DNA from 4 places in the Enterobacter sp. ECC-175 genome. Region 1 is predicted to be linked to each of the others. Evidence: predicted binding sites of a transcription regulator. Region 1 holds the regulator's gene; each other region holds the start of a gene.
The links. The regulator PurR, encoded in region 1, represses purine synthesis genes. The targets are predictions, from matches to a motif close to CANGCAAACGTTTGCNTG.
Positions count from the first base shown of each region.

Region 2: the regulator PurR is predicted to act here: its motif matches at 2,194-2,211, upstream of purH (bifunctional phosphoribosylaminoimidazolecarboxamide formyltransferase/IMP cyclohydrolase).
Region 3: the regulator PurR is predicted to act here: its motif matches at 3,021-3,038, upstream of cvpA (colicin V production protein).
Region 4: the regulator PurR is predicted to act here: its motif matches at 2,431-2,448, upstream of glyA (serine hydroxymethyltransferase).

Region 1 covers NZ_CP143776.1:2,517,080-2,521,039, forward strand. Annotated here, with positions in the region: gene punR (DNA-binding transcriptional activator PunR) at 1-501, shown strand, start outside; gene purR (HTH-type transcriptional repressor PurR) at 518-1,543, opposite strand; gene V1599_RS11940 (YnhF family membrane protein) at 1,841-1,930, shown strand; gene V1599_RS11945 (MFS transporter) at 2,096-3,262, shown strand; gene sodB (superoxide dismutase [Fe]) at 3,300-3,881, opposite strand.
Region 2 covers NZ_CP143776.1:812,041-816,000, reverse strand. Annotated here, with positions in the region: rRNA gene V1599_RS03925 (23S ribosomal RNA) at 1-12, opposite strand, end outside; rRNA gene V1599_RS03920 (16S ribosomal RNA) at 222-1,761, opposite strand; gene purH (bifunctional phosphoribosylaminoimidazolecarboxamide formyltransferase/IMP cyclohydrolase) at 2,319-3,908, shown strand; gene purD (phosphoribosylamine--glycine ligase) at 3,924-3,960, shown strand, end outside.
Region 3 covers NZ_CP143776.1:3,773,134-3,777,093, reverse strand. Annotated here, with positions in the region: gene accD (acetyl-CoA carboxylase, carboxyltransferase subunit beta) at 1-819, shown strand, start outside; gene folC (bifunctional tetrahydrofolate synthase/dihydrofolate synthase) at 889-2,157, shown strand; gene dedD (cell division protein DedD) at 2,147-2,839, shown strand; gene cvpA (colicin V production protein) at 3,094-3,582, shown strand; gene purF (amidophosphoribosyltransferase) at 3,619-3,960, shown strand, end outside.
Region 4 covers NZ_CP143776.1:3,951,804-3,955,763, forward strand. Annotated here, with positions in the region: gene V1599_RS18760 (3-phenylpropionate MFS transporter) at 1-354, opposite strand, end outside; gene V1599_RS18765 (DoxX family protein) at 585-1,007, shown strand; gene glyA (serine hydroxymethyltransferase) at 1,061-2,314, opposite strand; gene hmpA (NO-inducible flavohemoprotein) at 2,618-3,808, shown strand; gene glnB (nitrogen regulatory protein P-II) at 3,892-3,960, opposite strand, start outside.

The DNA.
Region 1 (3,960 bases):
GCGGACGGCAGGGTAGAGATGGCTATCGGCGCGACCCAGGCAATCCCCGTGGGCGGGCGCTACGCCTTTCGGGACATGGGCATGCTGAGCTGGATCTGCGTGGTCGCGCGCCATCATCCGCTGGCGGCGATGGAAGGACCGCTGAGCGATGACGCGTTGCGCAACTGGCCGTCGCTGGTGCTGGAAGATACGTCGCGATCGCTGCCCAAGCGTATTACCTGGCTGCTGGACAACCAGCGGCGCGTGGTGGCGCCCGACTGGGACTCTTCAGCAACCTGCCTGAGCGCGGGGCTGTGCGTGGGCATGGTGCCCGTCCACTTTGCGCGTCCGCGAATTGACGCCGGAGAGTGGGTTGCCCTGGCGCTGGAAAATCCCTTTCCTGACGCGGCGTGCTGCCTGACCTGGCAGCAAAATGACGTCTCGCCCGCCATGGCCTGGCTGCTGGAGTATCTGGGAGATAGCGAAACGCTGAACAGGGAGTGGCTGAGGGAGCCAGCGTAGCTGGCCCCGAAGAGAATTAACGGCGGTAGTCGCGGAAAGGACCGTCCGCAACGGAGCGGCGCTCAATCAGGCGAGGGTGAACCTCAATGGACTGCGACTCTTCGCGCTTGCTGACGATCCTGTCCATCAGCATGTTAAACGCCGTTTCGCCCAGCGAGTCTTTCGGCTGGTGAATGGTCGTCAGCGCCGGGGTGAAGAAGCGCGCGTTGCGCACGTTGTCATACCCGATCACCGAAATGTCCTGCGGCACGCGCAGGCCGAGCTCGTCTGCCGCACAGAGCGCGCCCATCGCCATGATGTCGCCGCCGCAGAAGACGGCGGTAGGACGGTGCTGCTGGGAGACGATCTGCTGCATCGCGCGGTAGCCGGATTCCGGCTCAAAGTCGCCCTGAACTATCCAGTTTTCCGGCACGTTAATCAGCGCTTCTTCCATGGCTTTCATGAACCCGGCCAGGCGTCCCGCGCCGGTGTTGCGCTCCAGCGGGCCCGGGATGACGCCGATATCGCGGTGGCCGCGCTCGATCAAATAGCGCCCTGCCATATAGCCGCCTTCAAAGGCGTTATCGATAACCGAGTCGGTGAAATCGGCACGCGCTTCGCCCCAGTCCATGACCACCATCGGAATATGGCGATACTCTTCCAGCATGGAGAGAACGGACTCCGGGTACTCGGAGCACATGACCAGCAGGCCATCTACGCGCTTTTGCGCCATCATCGACAGATAGGCGCGCTGTTTTTCAATGTTGTTCCACGCGTTGCCCAGAATCAGGGTATAGCCTTTCTGGAAGCAGTTTTTCTCAACGGCTTCAATAATTTCGGCAAAGTAGGCCGCTTCGCTGCTGGTCGCCAACAGGCCGATAGACTTGGTGTGATTAACCTTCAGGCTGCGCGCAACCGCACTCGGTGAGTAGTGCAGTTCTTTGATCGCGGCCCAGACGGCGTTGCGCGTCTCTTCCGCCACGAAGCGGGTTTTGTTAATAACATGTGATACGGTTGTAGTGGAAACGTTTGCGCGTTTTGCTACGTCTTTAATTGTTGCCATTAAATGTCACTCCAGACCCTATCCTAATATCCTGAAAAATGGGGAGGTAAACGTTTGCCTTCTCTCACCCTTATTACGCAATGTTGAATTGCGACACGCCGGGAAAACGACACAGGACGTCAGGAGGGGGTCAATGGCCGGTACGCTAATAAATTTAGCGTGGAATTTTGTCCTATCTTGAGGAAAAGGGGAAGAGCAAAAGTGGTTATCGTTATAAATCCGGGAAGATTTTTGACGCAAACTGTGCAAAAATGAGCAAGCTCACTTTCCGTGTGGGGATTAAAAGGAGAAAAATTGATGAGTTCCGATCTTAAGTTTTCGCTGATGACCACCGTTATTGTGCTGGCGCTGATTGTTGCCGGCGGGCTGACGGCTGCACTGCACTGATTTTGACGGGGGGAGAGTCCTCTCCCTCCTGCTCGTCTCTAGATTGTTACTTCTGTGGCAAAAATCTTTTGCTAAATTGTTAACTTCTCATTTTTTGTGATTGATGTCATGCTTTTGACTTCTTTGTTCTGTGTCGTGCTATGACGCGGCATTCGGAGTAAGCGCATGAAAATCAATTTTCCCCTGCTGGCCCTCGCCATTGGCGCGTTTGGGATCGGCACCACTGAATTCTCCCCGATGGGGCTCTTACCCGTTATCGCCCGGGGCGTGGACGTCTCGATCCCGGCGGCGGGGATGCTGATTAGCGCCTACGCGATCGGCGTGATGGTCGGGGCTCCGCTGATGACGCTGCTGCTTTCCCATCGCGGGCGCCGCAACGCGCTGATTTTCCTGATGGCTATCTTCACTCTCGGCAACGTGCTGTCGGCGATTGCACCCGATTACACCACGCTGATGCTGTCGCGTATTCTGACGAGCCTTAACCACGGCGCGTTCTTCGGCCTGGGCTCCGTTGTAGCCGCAAGCGTTGTGCCTAAGCACAAGCAGGCCAGCGCGGTCGCCACCATGTTTATGGGGCTGACGATTGCGAACATTGGCGGCGTACCGGCTGCGACATGGCTCGGTGAGGCGATTGGCTGGCGGATGTCCTTCTTAGCGACGGCCGGACTGGGCGTGGTCGCCATGGTGGCGCTGTTCTTCTCGCTGCCGAAGGGCGGTGCGGGCGAGCGGCCAGAGGTGCGCAAAGAGCTGTCGGTACTAGCGCGCCCGCAGGTGCTTTCCGCGCTGCTCACCACGGTGCTGGGCGCGGGCGCCATGTTCACGCTTTACACCTATATTGCCCCCGTCCTGCACGATATCACCCGTGCGACGCCGGCGTTTGTCACGGCTATGCTGGTGCTGATCGGCGTGGGCTTTTCCATCGGCAACTATCTCGGCGGCAGGCTTGCCGACCGTTCGGTCAGCGGAACCCTGAAGGGTTTTTTAACTCTGCTGATTGCCATCATGGTGGCCATACCGTGGCTTGCGCAAAGCCAGGCGGGTGCCGCCGTGGCAATGGTCGTTTGGGGAGCCGCGACCTTTGCGGTCGTTCCGCCGCTGCAGATGCGCGTGATGCGCGTTGCGCACGAGGCGCCGGGGCTGTCGTCTTCGGTGAATATCGGGGCGTTTAACCTGGGGAATGCGCTAGGTGCCGCAGCGGGAGGGGCGGTGATTTCAGGTGGTCTGGGATACGGCTTTGTGCCGGTGATGGGCGCTATCATCGCGGCCCTGGGGCTGCTGCTGGTGCTGATGTCCGGTCGTAAACAGCCGGAAACGGCCTGCGCCGTAGATTAAATAAAAACGCAGAAGGGCGGTCCCTTCTGCGTGTGACTTATGCGGCGAAGTTCTTCGCGACAAATTCCCAGTTTACCAGCGCCCAGAAGTGCTCCAGGTAGTTCGGACGGGCGTTACGGTAATCGATATAGTACGCGTGCTCCCACACGTCCACGGTCATCAGCGGCGCTGCGCTGGTGGTCAGCGGCGTACCGGCGTTCGAAGTCGATACGATAGCCAGCTTGCCATCCGCCTCTTTTACCAGCCAGGTCCATCCGGAACCGAAGTTTTTCACTGCGGCATCGGTAAACTTCGCTTTGAACTCTGCGAAGCTGCCAAATGACGCATTGATAGCGCTCGCCAGCTCGCCGGTCGGTTCTCCGCCTGCGTTCGGTGCCAGGCAGTGCCAGTAGAAGGTGTGGTTCCATACCTGCGCGGCGTTATTGAAAATACCGCCTTCTGAGCTGCGCACGATCTCTTCCAGCGTTTTGCCTTCAAAGTCGGTGCCCTTAATCAGGTTATTCAGGTTGGTGACGTAGGTCTGGTGGTGTTTGCCGTAGTGGTATTCCAGGGTCTCCGCGGAAATGTGCGGGGCCAGGGCGTCTTTTGCATATGGTAGTGCAGGTAATTCGAACGACATTGCTACTCTCCTTATTGTATTTACGTTGCCAATAGCCTTACAGACAACAGGGATAGAGTAGCAAATTGAAAGGGTATGC
Region 2 (3,960 bases), 1.7 Mb from region 1:
AGTCGCTTAACCTCACAACCCGAAGATGTTTCTTTCGATTCATCGTCGTAATTGCGAAAATTTGAGAGACTCGAACACACATAGCATGTGTGTCGTTTCAATTTTCAGCTTGATCCAGATTTTTAAAGAGCAAAACTTCTTAATGCACTCAAAAGTACATTCAGAAGTTTATCATTCATCAGACAATCTGTGTGGACACTACAAAGGCAGGTTCTTTAAGGTAAGGAGGTGATCCAACCGCAGGTTCCCCTACGGTTACCTTGTTACGACTTCACCCCAGTCATGAATCACAAAGTGGTAAGCGCCCTCCCGAAGGTTAAGCTACCTACTTCTTTTGCAACCCACTCCCATGGTGTGACGGGCGGTGTGTACAAGGCCCGGGAACGTATTCACCGTAGCATTCTGATCCACGATTACTAGCGATTCCGACTTCATGGAGTCGAGTTGCAGACTCCAATCCGGACTACGACGTACTTTATGAGGTCCGCTTGCTCTCGCGAGGTCGCTTCTCTTTGTATACGCCATTGTAGCACGTGTGTAGCCCTACTCGTAAGGGCCATGATGACTTGACGTCATCCCCACCTTCCTCCAGTTTATCACTGGCAGTCTCCTTTGAGTTCCCGGCCTAACCGCTGGCAACAAAGGATAAGGGTTGCGCTCGTTGCGGGACTTAACCCAACATTTCACAACACGAGCTGACGACAGCCATGCAGCACCTGTCTCAGAGTTCCCGAAGGCACCAAAGCATCTCTGCTAAGTTCTCTGGATGTCAAGAGTAGGTAAGGTTCTTCGCGTTGCATCGAATTAAACCACATGCTCCACCGCTTGTGCGGGCCCCCGTCAATTCATTTGAGTTTTAACCTTGCGGCCGTACTCCCCAGGCGGTCTATTTAACGCGTTAGCTCCGGAAGCCACGCCTCAAGGGCACAACCTCCAAATAGACATCGTTTACGGCGTGGACTACCAGGGTATCTAATCCTGTTTGCTCCCCACGCTTTCGCACCTGAGCGTCAGTCTTCGTCCAGGGGGCCGCCTTCGCCACCGGTATTCCTCCAGATCTCTACGCATTTCACCGCTACACCTGGAATTCTACCCCCCTCTACGAGACTCAAGCCTGCCAGTTTCGAATGCAGTTCCCAGGTTGAGCCCGGGGATTTCACATCCGACTTGACAGACCGCCTGCGTGCGCTTTACGCCCAGTAATTCCGATTAACGCTTGCACCCTCCGTATTACCGCGGCTGCTGGCACGGAGTTAGCCGGTGCTTCTTCTGCGGGTAACGTCAATCGACAAGGTTATTAACCTTATCGCCTTCCTCCCCGCTGAAAGTACTTTACAACCCGAAGGCCTTCTTCATACACGCGGCATGGCTGCATCAGGCTTGCGCCCATTGTGCAATATTCCCCACTGCTGCCTCCCGTAGGAGTCTGGACCGTGTCTCAGTTCCAGTGTGGCTGGTCATCCTCTCAGACCAGCTAGGGATCGTCGCCTAGGTGAGCCGTTACCCCACCTACTAGCTAATCCCATCTGGGCACATCCGATGGCAAGAGGCCCGAAGGTCCCCCTCTTTGGTCTTGCGACGTTATGCGGTATTAGCTACCGTTTCCAGTAGTTATCCCCCTCCATCGGGCAGTTTCCCAGACATTACTCACCCGTCCGCCGCTCGTCACCCGAGAGCAAGCTCTCTGTGCTACCGCTCGACTTGCATGTGTTAGGCCTGCCGCCAGCGTTCAATCTGAGCCATGATCAAACTCTTCAATTTAAGTTTGATGCTCGTGAATTAAACTTCGTAATGAATTACGTGTTCACTCAGAGACTTGGTATTCATTTATTGTCCGAAGACATTAAGAATCCATGTCACTTTGAGTGCCCACACAGATTGTCTGATAAATTGTTAAAGAGCAGTGCAACGCAGCTTTCGCTCACCGTTGCGAGGTGGCGTATAATACGCTTTCCTCTTTCAGAGTCAACCCGTTATTTCAGGATTTTTCTCTTCAACCGACCGGGTTGTTTGTGAAGTGATTCACATCTGCCGTGTCGATGGAGGCGCATTATAGGGGGTTCTCGCCGCGCCGCAACCGCTAAATGACAGAAAAATGACTGACTGCTGCATTCCACAGCAAAACCCCGCCTTATACCCTTTTACACACAGACTTATCCACAATGATACGAAAAAGTAAAAATGTGCGAGCGTTGCGCAAACGTTTTCGTTAAAATGCTCGCGCTTTGCAAGGATGCTCCGTCAGGTGTGTTAGATGAGTTTTTCGCTGGAAAATTCATCTAACGCTCTCTGTAATCGTGAAATCCAGGGGATTTACCATGCAACAACGTCGTCCAGTCCGCCGCGCTCTGCTCAGTGTTTCTGATAAAGCCGGTATCGTCGAATTCGCTCAGGCACTTTCTGCACGTGGTGTAGAGCTGCTTTCTACAGGCGGCACCGCTCGCCTGTTAGCAGATAAAGGTCTGCCGGTAACCGAAGTATCCGATTACACCGGTTTCCCGGAAATGATGGATGGACGCGTCAAGACCCTGCACCCGAAAGTGCATGGCGGTATCCTCGGTCGTCGCGGTCAGGACGACGGCATCATGGAACAACATGATATTGCGCCGATTGACATGGTTGTCGTTAATCTCTATCCGTTCGCCCAGACCGTGGCCCGCGAAGGCTGTTCTCTGGAAGACGCTGTTGAGAATATCGATATCGGCGGCCCGACCATGGTGCGCTCCGCAGCCAAGAACCATAAAGATGTCGCCATTGTCGTAAAGAGCAGCGACTACGAAAGCATTATTAATGAGATGGATGCCAACGAAGGGTCGCTCACTCTGGCTACCCGCTTCGACCTCGCCATCAAAGCCTTTGAACACACCGCCGCGTACGACAGCACGATCGCCAACTACTTTGGTAGCCTGGTGCCCGCTTACCACGGTGAAGGCAACGAACCTTCCGGCCGCTTCCCGCGCACCCTGAACCTGAACTTTATCAAGAAGCAGGATATGCGCTACGGCGAGAACAGCCATCAGCAGGCTGCTTTCTATATAGAAGAAGAGGTAAAAGAGGCTTCGGTCGCGACGGCCCAGCAGGTACAGGGCAAGGCGCTCTCTTATAACAATATTGCAGATACCGATGCGGCCCTGGAGTGCGTGAAAGAGTTCAGCGAACCGGCCTGCGTTATCGTCAAGCACGCGAATCCGTGCGGCGTGGCGGTAAGCACCTCTATTCTGGATGCCTACGATCGCGCCTACAAAACCGATCCAACTTCCGCGTTCGGCGGCATTATCGCCTTCAACCGCGAGCTGGATGCGGAAACCGCGCAGGCCATTATCTCCCGTCAGTTTGTTGAAGTGATCATTGCGCCGTCCGCCACGGAAGAAGCCTTGAAAATCACCGCCGCCAAACAGAACGTGCGCGTGCTGATTTGCGGCCAATGGGCAGAACGCGTGCCGGGCCTGGACTTCAAGCGCGTCAACGGTGGCCTGCTGGTTCAGGAGCGCGATCTGGGCATGGTGACAGAAGCCGACCTGCGCGTGGTGACCAAACGTCAGCCAACCGAACAGGAACTGCGTGACGCGCTGTTCTGCTGGAAAGTGGCGAAGTTCGTCAAATCCAACGCCATTGTTTACGCCAAAGAGAAGATGACCATCGGGATTGGCGCAGGCCAGATGAGCCGCGTTTACTCCGCGAAAATTGCCGGTATTAAAGCTGGCGATGAAGGTCTGGAAGTGAAAGGTTCCGCCATGGCTTCCGACGCGTTCTTCCCGTTCCGCGACGGTATCGACGCGGCAGCGGCAGTGGGTATCACCTGCGTGATCCAGCCTGGCGGTTCAATCCGCGATGACGAAGTCATTGCCGCTGCCGACGAACACGGTATCGCGATGATCTTCACCGACATGCGTCACTTCCGCCATTAATCCACGGAGCACAGAATGAAAGTATTAGTGATTGGTAACGGCGGACGCGAAC
Region 3 (3,960 bases), 1.3 Mb from region 1:
TGCGGCCAGGTTCTGTATCGCGCAGAGCTGGAGCGCAATCTTGAGGTGTGTCCGAAGTGTGACCACCATATGCGTATGTCGGCGCGCAACCGCCTGCATAGCCTGCTGGACGAAGGTTCTCTGGTAGAACTGGGCAGCGAGCTTGAGCCAAAAGACGTGCTGAAGTTCCGCGACTCCAAAAAATACAAAGATCGTCTGGCCTCTGCTCAGAAAGAGACCGGCGAGAAAGACGCTCTGGTCGTCATGAAAGGCACCCTGCACGAGATGCCGGTGGTCGCCGCGGCATTCGAGTTCTCCTTTATGGGCGGCTCGATGGGCTCCGTAGTCGGTGCGCGTTTCGTGCGTGCCGTTGAGCAGGCGCTGGAAGACAACTGCCCGCTGATCTGCTTCTCCGCCTCCGGCGGCGCGCGTATGCAGGAAGCGCTGATGTCCCTGATGCAGATGGCGAAAACCTCTGCTGCGCTGGCGAAAATGCAGGAGCGCGGTCTGCCGTACATTTCCGTACTGACCGACCCAACCATGGGCGGCGTTTCTGCAAGCTTCGCGATGCTGGGCGATCTGAACGTCGCTGAGCCGAAAGCGCTGATTGGCTTTGCCGGTCCTCGCGTTATCGAACAGACCGTACGTGAAAAACTGCCGCCGGGCTTCCAGCGCAGTGAGTTCCTCATTGAAAAAGGCGCTATCGACATGATCGTTCGCCGCCCGGAAATGCGCCTGAAGCTGGCAAGCATCCTGGCGAAGCTGATGAATCTGCCGTCGCCTCAGCCTGATGAGCCGCGTGAAGGCGTGGTTGTACCGCATCAGGAACCCGAGGCCTGATAACTGAAAAGGGCAGGGCCGGTTGGCGCTGCCCTTTTGCTTTCTAACCGTTAATGACAGCCGGGCATTATGGAAAATAAAAGCATTCCACAAGCCACGTCGCCCCTGGCCGCGTGGCTTTCTTATCTGGAAAACCTGCACAGTAAAACCATCGACATGGGGCTTGAGCGCGTCAGCCAGGTCGCCGCGCGTCTGGACGTGCTGAAGCCTGCGCCATTCGTCTTCACCGTCGCGGGCACTAACGGCAAAGGCACCACCTGCCGCACGCTGGAATCCATGCTCATGGCGGCAGGCTACAGGGTCGGGGTTTACAGTTCTCCGCACCTGGTACGCTATACCGAGCGCGTGCGCGTGCAGAACGCCGAGCTGGCGGAGTCGGCGCATACGGCGTCGTTTGCTGAAATCGAAGCCGCGCGCGGTGACATCTCGTTAACCTACTTTGAGTACGGTACCCTTTCCGCGCTGTGGCTGTTTAAGCAGGCGCAGCTGGACGTGGTGATTCTGGAAGTGGGCCTGGGCGGGCGTCTGGATGCCACCAATATGGTGGATGCGGACGTGGCCGTGGTGACCAGCATTGCGCTTGACCACACCGACTGGCTTGGGCCGGACCGTGAAAGCATTGGCCGCGAGAAGGCGGGGATCTTCCGCGTCGGTAAGCCTGCCGTGGTCGGCGAGCCGGATATGCCGTATACCATTGCCGACGTGGCCCTCAAAAAGGGCGCGCGGCTGCTGCGCCGCGACGTTGACTGGCAGTTTGAGGTTCAGGACAGCGGGTGGCGTTTCAGCGATGCGCAGGGCGTGCTGGAAAACCTGCCGCTGCCGCAGGTTCCTCAGCCTAACGCAGCCACCGCGCTGGCGGCGCTGCGCGCAAGCGGATTAAAGGTCAGCGAGCAGGCCATTCATGAAGGCATTCAAAATGCGCTCCTGCCGGGCCGTTTCCAGACGGTGAGCGAATCACCGCGGCTCATTCTCGACGTCGCGCACAACCCGCACGCGGCGGCCTATCTCGCGGGACGTCTCAAATCACTGCCAAAAACCGGGCGCGTGCTGGCGGTTATCGGTATGCTTCATGATAAAGACATTGGCGGCACGCTGGCCTGCATAGAGAGTGTGGTCGATAGCTGGTATTGTGCTCCTCTGGAGGGGCCGCGCGGCGCCACGGCAGAACAGCTGATGGAACATCTCGGTAAAGGCGCTATCTTTGAGAGCGTGGCCCAGGCGTGGCGTGCCGCGATGGCGGATGCGAAACCAGAAGATACCGTGCTGGTGTGTGGGTCGTTCCACACCGTGGCACATGTCATGGAAGTGATGGAGGCGGGGAGAACCGGTGGCAAGTAAGTTTCAGAACCGTTTAACAGGCACGATTGTCCTGGTGGCGCTGGGGGTGATTATCCTCCCGGGGCTGCTCGACGGGCAGAAAAAGCATTATCAGGACGAGTTTGCGGCCATTCCGCTGGTGCCAAAGCCGGGGGATCGCGACGAGCCCGATATGCTTCCGGCCGCAACGCAGGCGCTTCCTGCACAGCCGCCGGAAGGGGCTGCGGAAGAGGTACGCGCGGGCGATGCCGCCGCGCCGTCGCTCGATCCGTCGCGCCTGGCAGCGAGCAGCAGTAACGATATCGATCCGGTTCCGGTTGAACAGTATAAGCCGGTTGAAAAACCGAAGCCGGTAGAGAAGCCTCAGCCGAAACCGCAGCGTGATAATACGGCCGAGCGGCTTGCAGCGGCGTCCGAGACGCCGCCTGCAAAACCGGCTCAGCAGGACGCCGCGCCGACGGGCAAAGCCTACGTCGTGCAGCTTGGCGCGCTGAAGAACGCCGACAAGGTCAACGAGCTGGTCGGCAAGCTTCGCAGCGCGGGATACCGCGTTTACACTTCACCTTCGACGCCTGTGCAGGGTAAAATCACCCGCATTCTGGTGGGGCCTGAGGCATCGAAAGATAAGCTGAAAGGCTCGCTGGGCGAGCTGAAGCAGATCTCCGGCCTGAGCGGCGTGGTGATGAACTACAGCGCGAACTAATAAGATCTCTTCCCCTCACCCCGGCCCTCTCCCCAAAGGGGAGAGGGTGAAAATCGCACCGAGCGCGTGTGTAACATACTGCATCGTACAGTTCCCTCTCCCCTCTGGGGAGAGGGTTAGGGTGAGGGGCGTTGAGCATTTTTTCAGCGCCTTTTTTATTTACGCGTGGGAAGGAAATCCCTACGCAAACGTTTTCTTTTTCTGTTAGAATGCGCCCCGAACTGGATGACAGGGCGTAAAATCGTGGGACATATATGGTCTGGATTGATTACGCCATCATTGCGGTGATTGGTTTTTCCTGTCTGGTAAGCCTGATCCGTGGCTTTGTACGTGAAGCGTTATCGCTGGTGACATGGGGTTGTGCTTTCTTTGTTGCCAGTCATTACTACACTTACCTGTCTGTCTGGTTCACGGGCTTTGAAGATGAACTGGTCCGAAATGGAATTGCTATCGCGGTGCTGTTTATCGCAACGCTGATAGTCGGCGCTATCGTGAATTTCGTGATAGGTCAGCTGGTCGAGAAAACCGGTCTGTCAGGAACGGACAGGGTACTCGGGATCTGTTTTGGAGCGCTGCGAGGCGTGCTGATTGTAGCCGCGATACTGTTCTTCCTTGATACCTTTACCGGTTTCTCAAAAAGTGAAGACTGGCAAAAATCGCAGCTCATTCCAGAGTTCAGCTTCATCATCAGGTGGTTCTTTGACTATCTGCAAAGCTCGTCGAGTTTCTTGCCCAGAGCGTAATGCGCTCTGAGATGTGGCTTAACGAGGAAAAGACGAATGTGCGGTATTGTCGGTATCGCCGGTTTCATGCCGGTTAACCAGTCGATTTATGACGCGTTATCGGTGCTTCAGCACCGAGGGCAGGATGCTGCGGGTATCATCACCATTGATGCAAACAACTGCTTCCGTTTACGTAAGGCGAACGGCCTGGTAAACGATGTGTTTGAAGCCCGCCATATGCAGCGTCTGCAAGGTAATATGGGGATCGGTCACGTTCGTTATCCTACTGCTGGCAGCTCCAGCGCCTCTGAGGCTCAGCCTTTCTACGTCAACTCTCCGTATGGCATCACGCTTGCCCACAATGGCAACCTGACCAACGCCCACGAGCTGCGCAGAAAG
Region 4 (3,960 bases), 1.4 Mb from region 1:
CGCCAGCGCGTCCGTAAGCGGCACCAGCGGTGAGAAAAAGAGGTTGAAGCCCACCATCACCACCATCAGCCAGGCAAACTGGTGGCTTACCCAGAAGCAGGCCAAAAAGACCAGCGTGAGCAGCGCGAGAATACGCAGGGATTTAATCAGCAGTGAGGGATCGCTGACGCGCGGGGCAATCAGCAGGCTGCCCAGAAAACGCGCCACCAGCCCGGCGCCGAGCAGAACGCCAATGGTTTCAGGGGTAAGCCCAATGCCCTTAAGCCAGACGCTCCAGAAAGGCAGAAAAATACCGTAGCTAAAGAAGTAGGTAAAATAGCTGAGCGCCAGCCAGCGCGTGGAATGCAAAACCATGAATCCCTCCCGAATTGGAGGCGATAGTCTGGCGTTAAACCGGGGCCAGCGCAAGCAACGATTAACAAGTAAATAACACTTATGCTTTGCAGGGTTTCATCCAGCATAAATATGATTCCCCGCCGCGTTTGCTCTCATGCTACAGGCTGATTTATGAAGAAAAGCTGAATGGCAGAGTGTTGATTTGTGTATTAGTTTTAAAACGGGATCCCCACAAAAACGAGCCACCTATGAACACTCTCCGTTATTTCGATTTTGGCCAGTCGCGTCATTTCCTGCTGCTGATTGCCCGCATCGCCATTGTTGTGCTGTTTATTATCTTTGGCTTTCCGAAGCTGACGGGATTTAGCGGCACGGTACAATACATGACCTCCCTTGGCGCACCTATGCCAACGCTGGCCGCCATAATCGCCGTGGTGATGGAAGTCCCTTTCGCGATCCTTATCGTGCTGGGCTTTTTCACCCGCCCTCTCGCCGTGCTGTTTGTCTTTTATACGCTGGGGACGGCGGTGATTGGCCACCACTACTGGAACATGAGCGGAGATGCGGTGCTGCCTAACATGATTAACTTCTACAAGAACGTCAGTATCGCCGGGGCGTTCCTGCTGCTGGCGATTGTTGGTCCGGGGGCGATATCCCTTGACCGCCGTTAACGCATAAAAAAAGGCCGCGTGCGCGGCCTTTTTGTTTCTGCGAAGCAGACGAATTATGCGTACACTGGGAAGCGTGCGCAGATATCCAGAACTTTACCCTTAACGCGCTCGATTACCGCTTCGTCATTGATATTGTCCAGAACGTCACACATCCATCCCGCCAGCTCTTTCGCTTCCGCTTCTTTGAAGCCGCGACGCGTAATCGCCGGAGAACCGATACGGATACCGGACGTCACGAACGGGCTCTTCGGATCGTTTGGTACGCTGTTTTTGTTGACGGTGATGTTGGCGCGGCCCAGGGCAGCGTCAGCTTCTTTACCGGTCAGGTTTTTATCAACCAGATCCAGCAGGAACAGGTGGTTTTCAGTACCACCGGAGACCACTTTGTAGCCGCGGTTCAGGAACACGTCCACCATCGCTTTCGCGTTTTTGGCAACCTGCTGCTGGTAAACCTTAAACTCTGGCTCCATCGCTTCCTTCAGCGCAACGGCTTTCGCCGCGATGACGTGCATCAGCGGGCCGCCCTGCGCGCTTGGGAACACGGCAGAGTTCAGTTTCTTATACAGCTCTTCGTCACCGCCCTTCGCCAGGATCAGGCCGCCGCGCGGACCCGCCAGGGTTTTGTGGGTGGTGGTGGTGACAACGTGGGCGTGAGGAACCGGGTTAGGGTAAACGCCTGCGGCAATCAGGCCCGCCACGTGCGCCATATCGACGAACAGGTACGCGCCGATGCTGTCTGCGATTTCACGCATTTTTGCCCAGTCAACGATGCCGGAGTAGGCGGAGAAGCCGCCGATAATCATCTTCGGCTTGTGCTCTTTGGCCTGCTTCGCCATGTCTTCGTAGTCAATTTTACCGGACTCATCAATGCCGTAAGGAATGATGTTGTACAGTTTGCCGGAGAAGTTAACCGGGGAGCCGTGAGTCAGGTGGCCGCCCTGCGCCAGGTTCATACCGAGAACGGTATCGCCCGGCTGCAGCAGCGCGGTGTAAACGGCAAAGTTAGCCTGAGAGCCAGAGTGCGGCTGCACGTTAGCATAGTCTGCGCCAAAGAGTTCTTTCGCACGGTCAATCGCCAGCTGCTCAACGATATCAACGTACTCGCAACCGCCGTAGTAGCGCTTGCCCGGGTAACCTTCAGCGTATTTGTTGGTCAGCTGAGAACCCTGCGCCTGCATGACGCGCGGGCTGGTGTAGTTCTCGGAGGCGATCAGTTCGATGTGCTCTTCCTGACGTACTTTTTCCTGCTCCATAGCCTGCCACAGTTCGGCATCATAATCGGCAATGTTCATTTCACGCTTTAACATCCGCATCTCCTGACTCAGCTAACAAGTAAATTTTGGCCTGAAAAGGCAGTCCAGTTGGACGACGCGCAACAGTATAACCGAATAGTTCTTCGATAACAGGTCTTGACAAACGATTTTACGCAAACGTTTTCCTTCGCGCCACGCAAGGGTTTGAGCAATAAAGCGGTCGTCCGTTTCAGCGGAATTCTTTTCAGCTTTGTGATGCATATTTTTCACTATGCAAAGAACCATTTACATTACAGGGTTATTTTTATAAGATGCATTCAAAATACATCATTAAAGTAACATATGAAGGAAGTTGCTATGTTAGACGCTCAAACCATCGCTACCGTTAAGGCTACCATTCCCCTGCTGGTTGAAACCGGTCCTAAGCTGACCGCCCATTTTTACGATCGCATGTTCGCGCACAATCCGGAGCTCAAAGAGATTTTTAACATGAGCAACCAGCGCAACGGCGATCAGCGTGAAGCGCTGTTTAACGCCATCGCCGCCTACGCCAGCAACATTGAAAACCTGCCGGCCCTGCTGCCTGCGGTAGAGAAAATCGCGCAGAAACACACCAGCTTCCAGATCCAACCCGAGCAGTACAACATCGTTGGCGCGCACCTGCTGGCAACGCTGGACGAAATGTTCAGCCCGGGCCAGGAAGTGCTGGACGCATGGGGTAAGGCCTACGGCGTGCTGGCAGGCGTGTTTATCAATCGTGAAGCGCAGATCTACAGCGAAAACGCCAGCAAAAACGGCGGCTGGGAAGGGACGCGTCCGTTCCGCATCGTAGAGAAAACGCCGCGCAGCTCACTGATTACCAGCTTTGAGTTTGAGCCGGTAGACGGCAAGCCGGTGGCGGACTATCAGCCCGGCCAGTATCTGGGCGTGTGGCTCAAGCCGGAAGGCTTCCCGCATCAGGAAATTCGCCAGTACTCCCTCACCCGCACGCCGAACGGTAAAGGCTACCGTATTGCGGTGAAACGCGAAGAGAGTGGCCAGGTATCAAGCTGGCTGCATAACGAAGCGAAAGTAGGCGACATGGTTCATCTGGCCGCGCCTGCCGGCGATTTCTTTATGGCCGTGGACGCCAATACCCCGGTCACGCTGATCTCCGCGGGCGTGGGCCAAACGCCGATGCTGGCGATGCTGGACACCCTGGCGAAAGCAAACCATAGCGCGCAGGTAAACTGGTTCCACGCCGCCGAGAACGGCGACGTGCATGCCTTCGCTGATGAAGTGAAAACGCTGGCGGCGGCTCTGCCGCGCTTTAGCGCGCATACCTGGTATCGCCTGCCGACAGAGGCCGACCGCGCCGCGGCGCGCTTCGACAGCGAAGGGCTGATGGATTTACGCCAGCATGAAGGGGCGTTCAGCGCGCCGGAGATGCAGTTCTACGTCTGCGGGCCGGTGGCGTTTATGCAGTTTGCCGCGAAGCAGCTGGTTGAGCTGGGCGTGAATAAAGACAACATTCATTACGAATGCTTCGGCCCGCACAAGGTGTTGTAATGCAAAAAGCCCCTCTTTCGAGGGGCTTTTTTTTCGCCGGCTGGCGGCTGAGCCTTACCCGGCCTACATAACCGTTGGCAATGTTAAATCGCCGCGTCGTCTTCTTCGCCGGTACGGATACGGATCACGCGCGCCACGTCGAAGACGAAGAT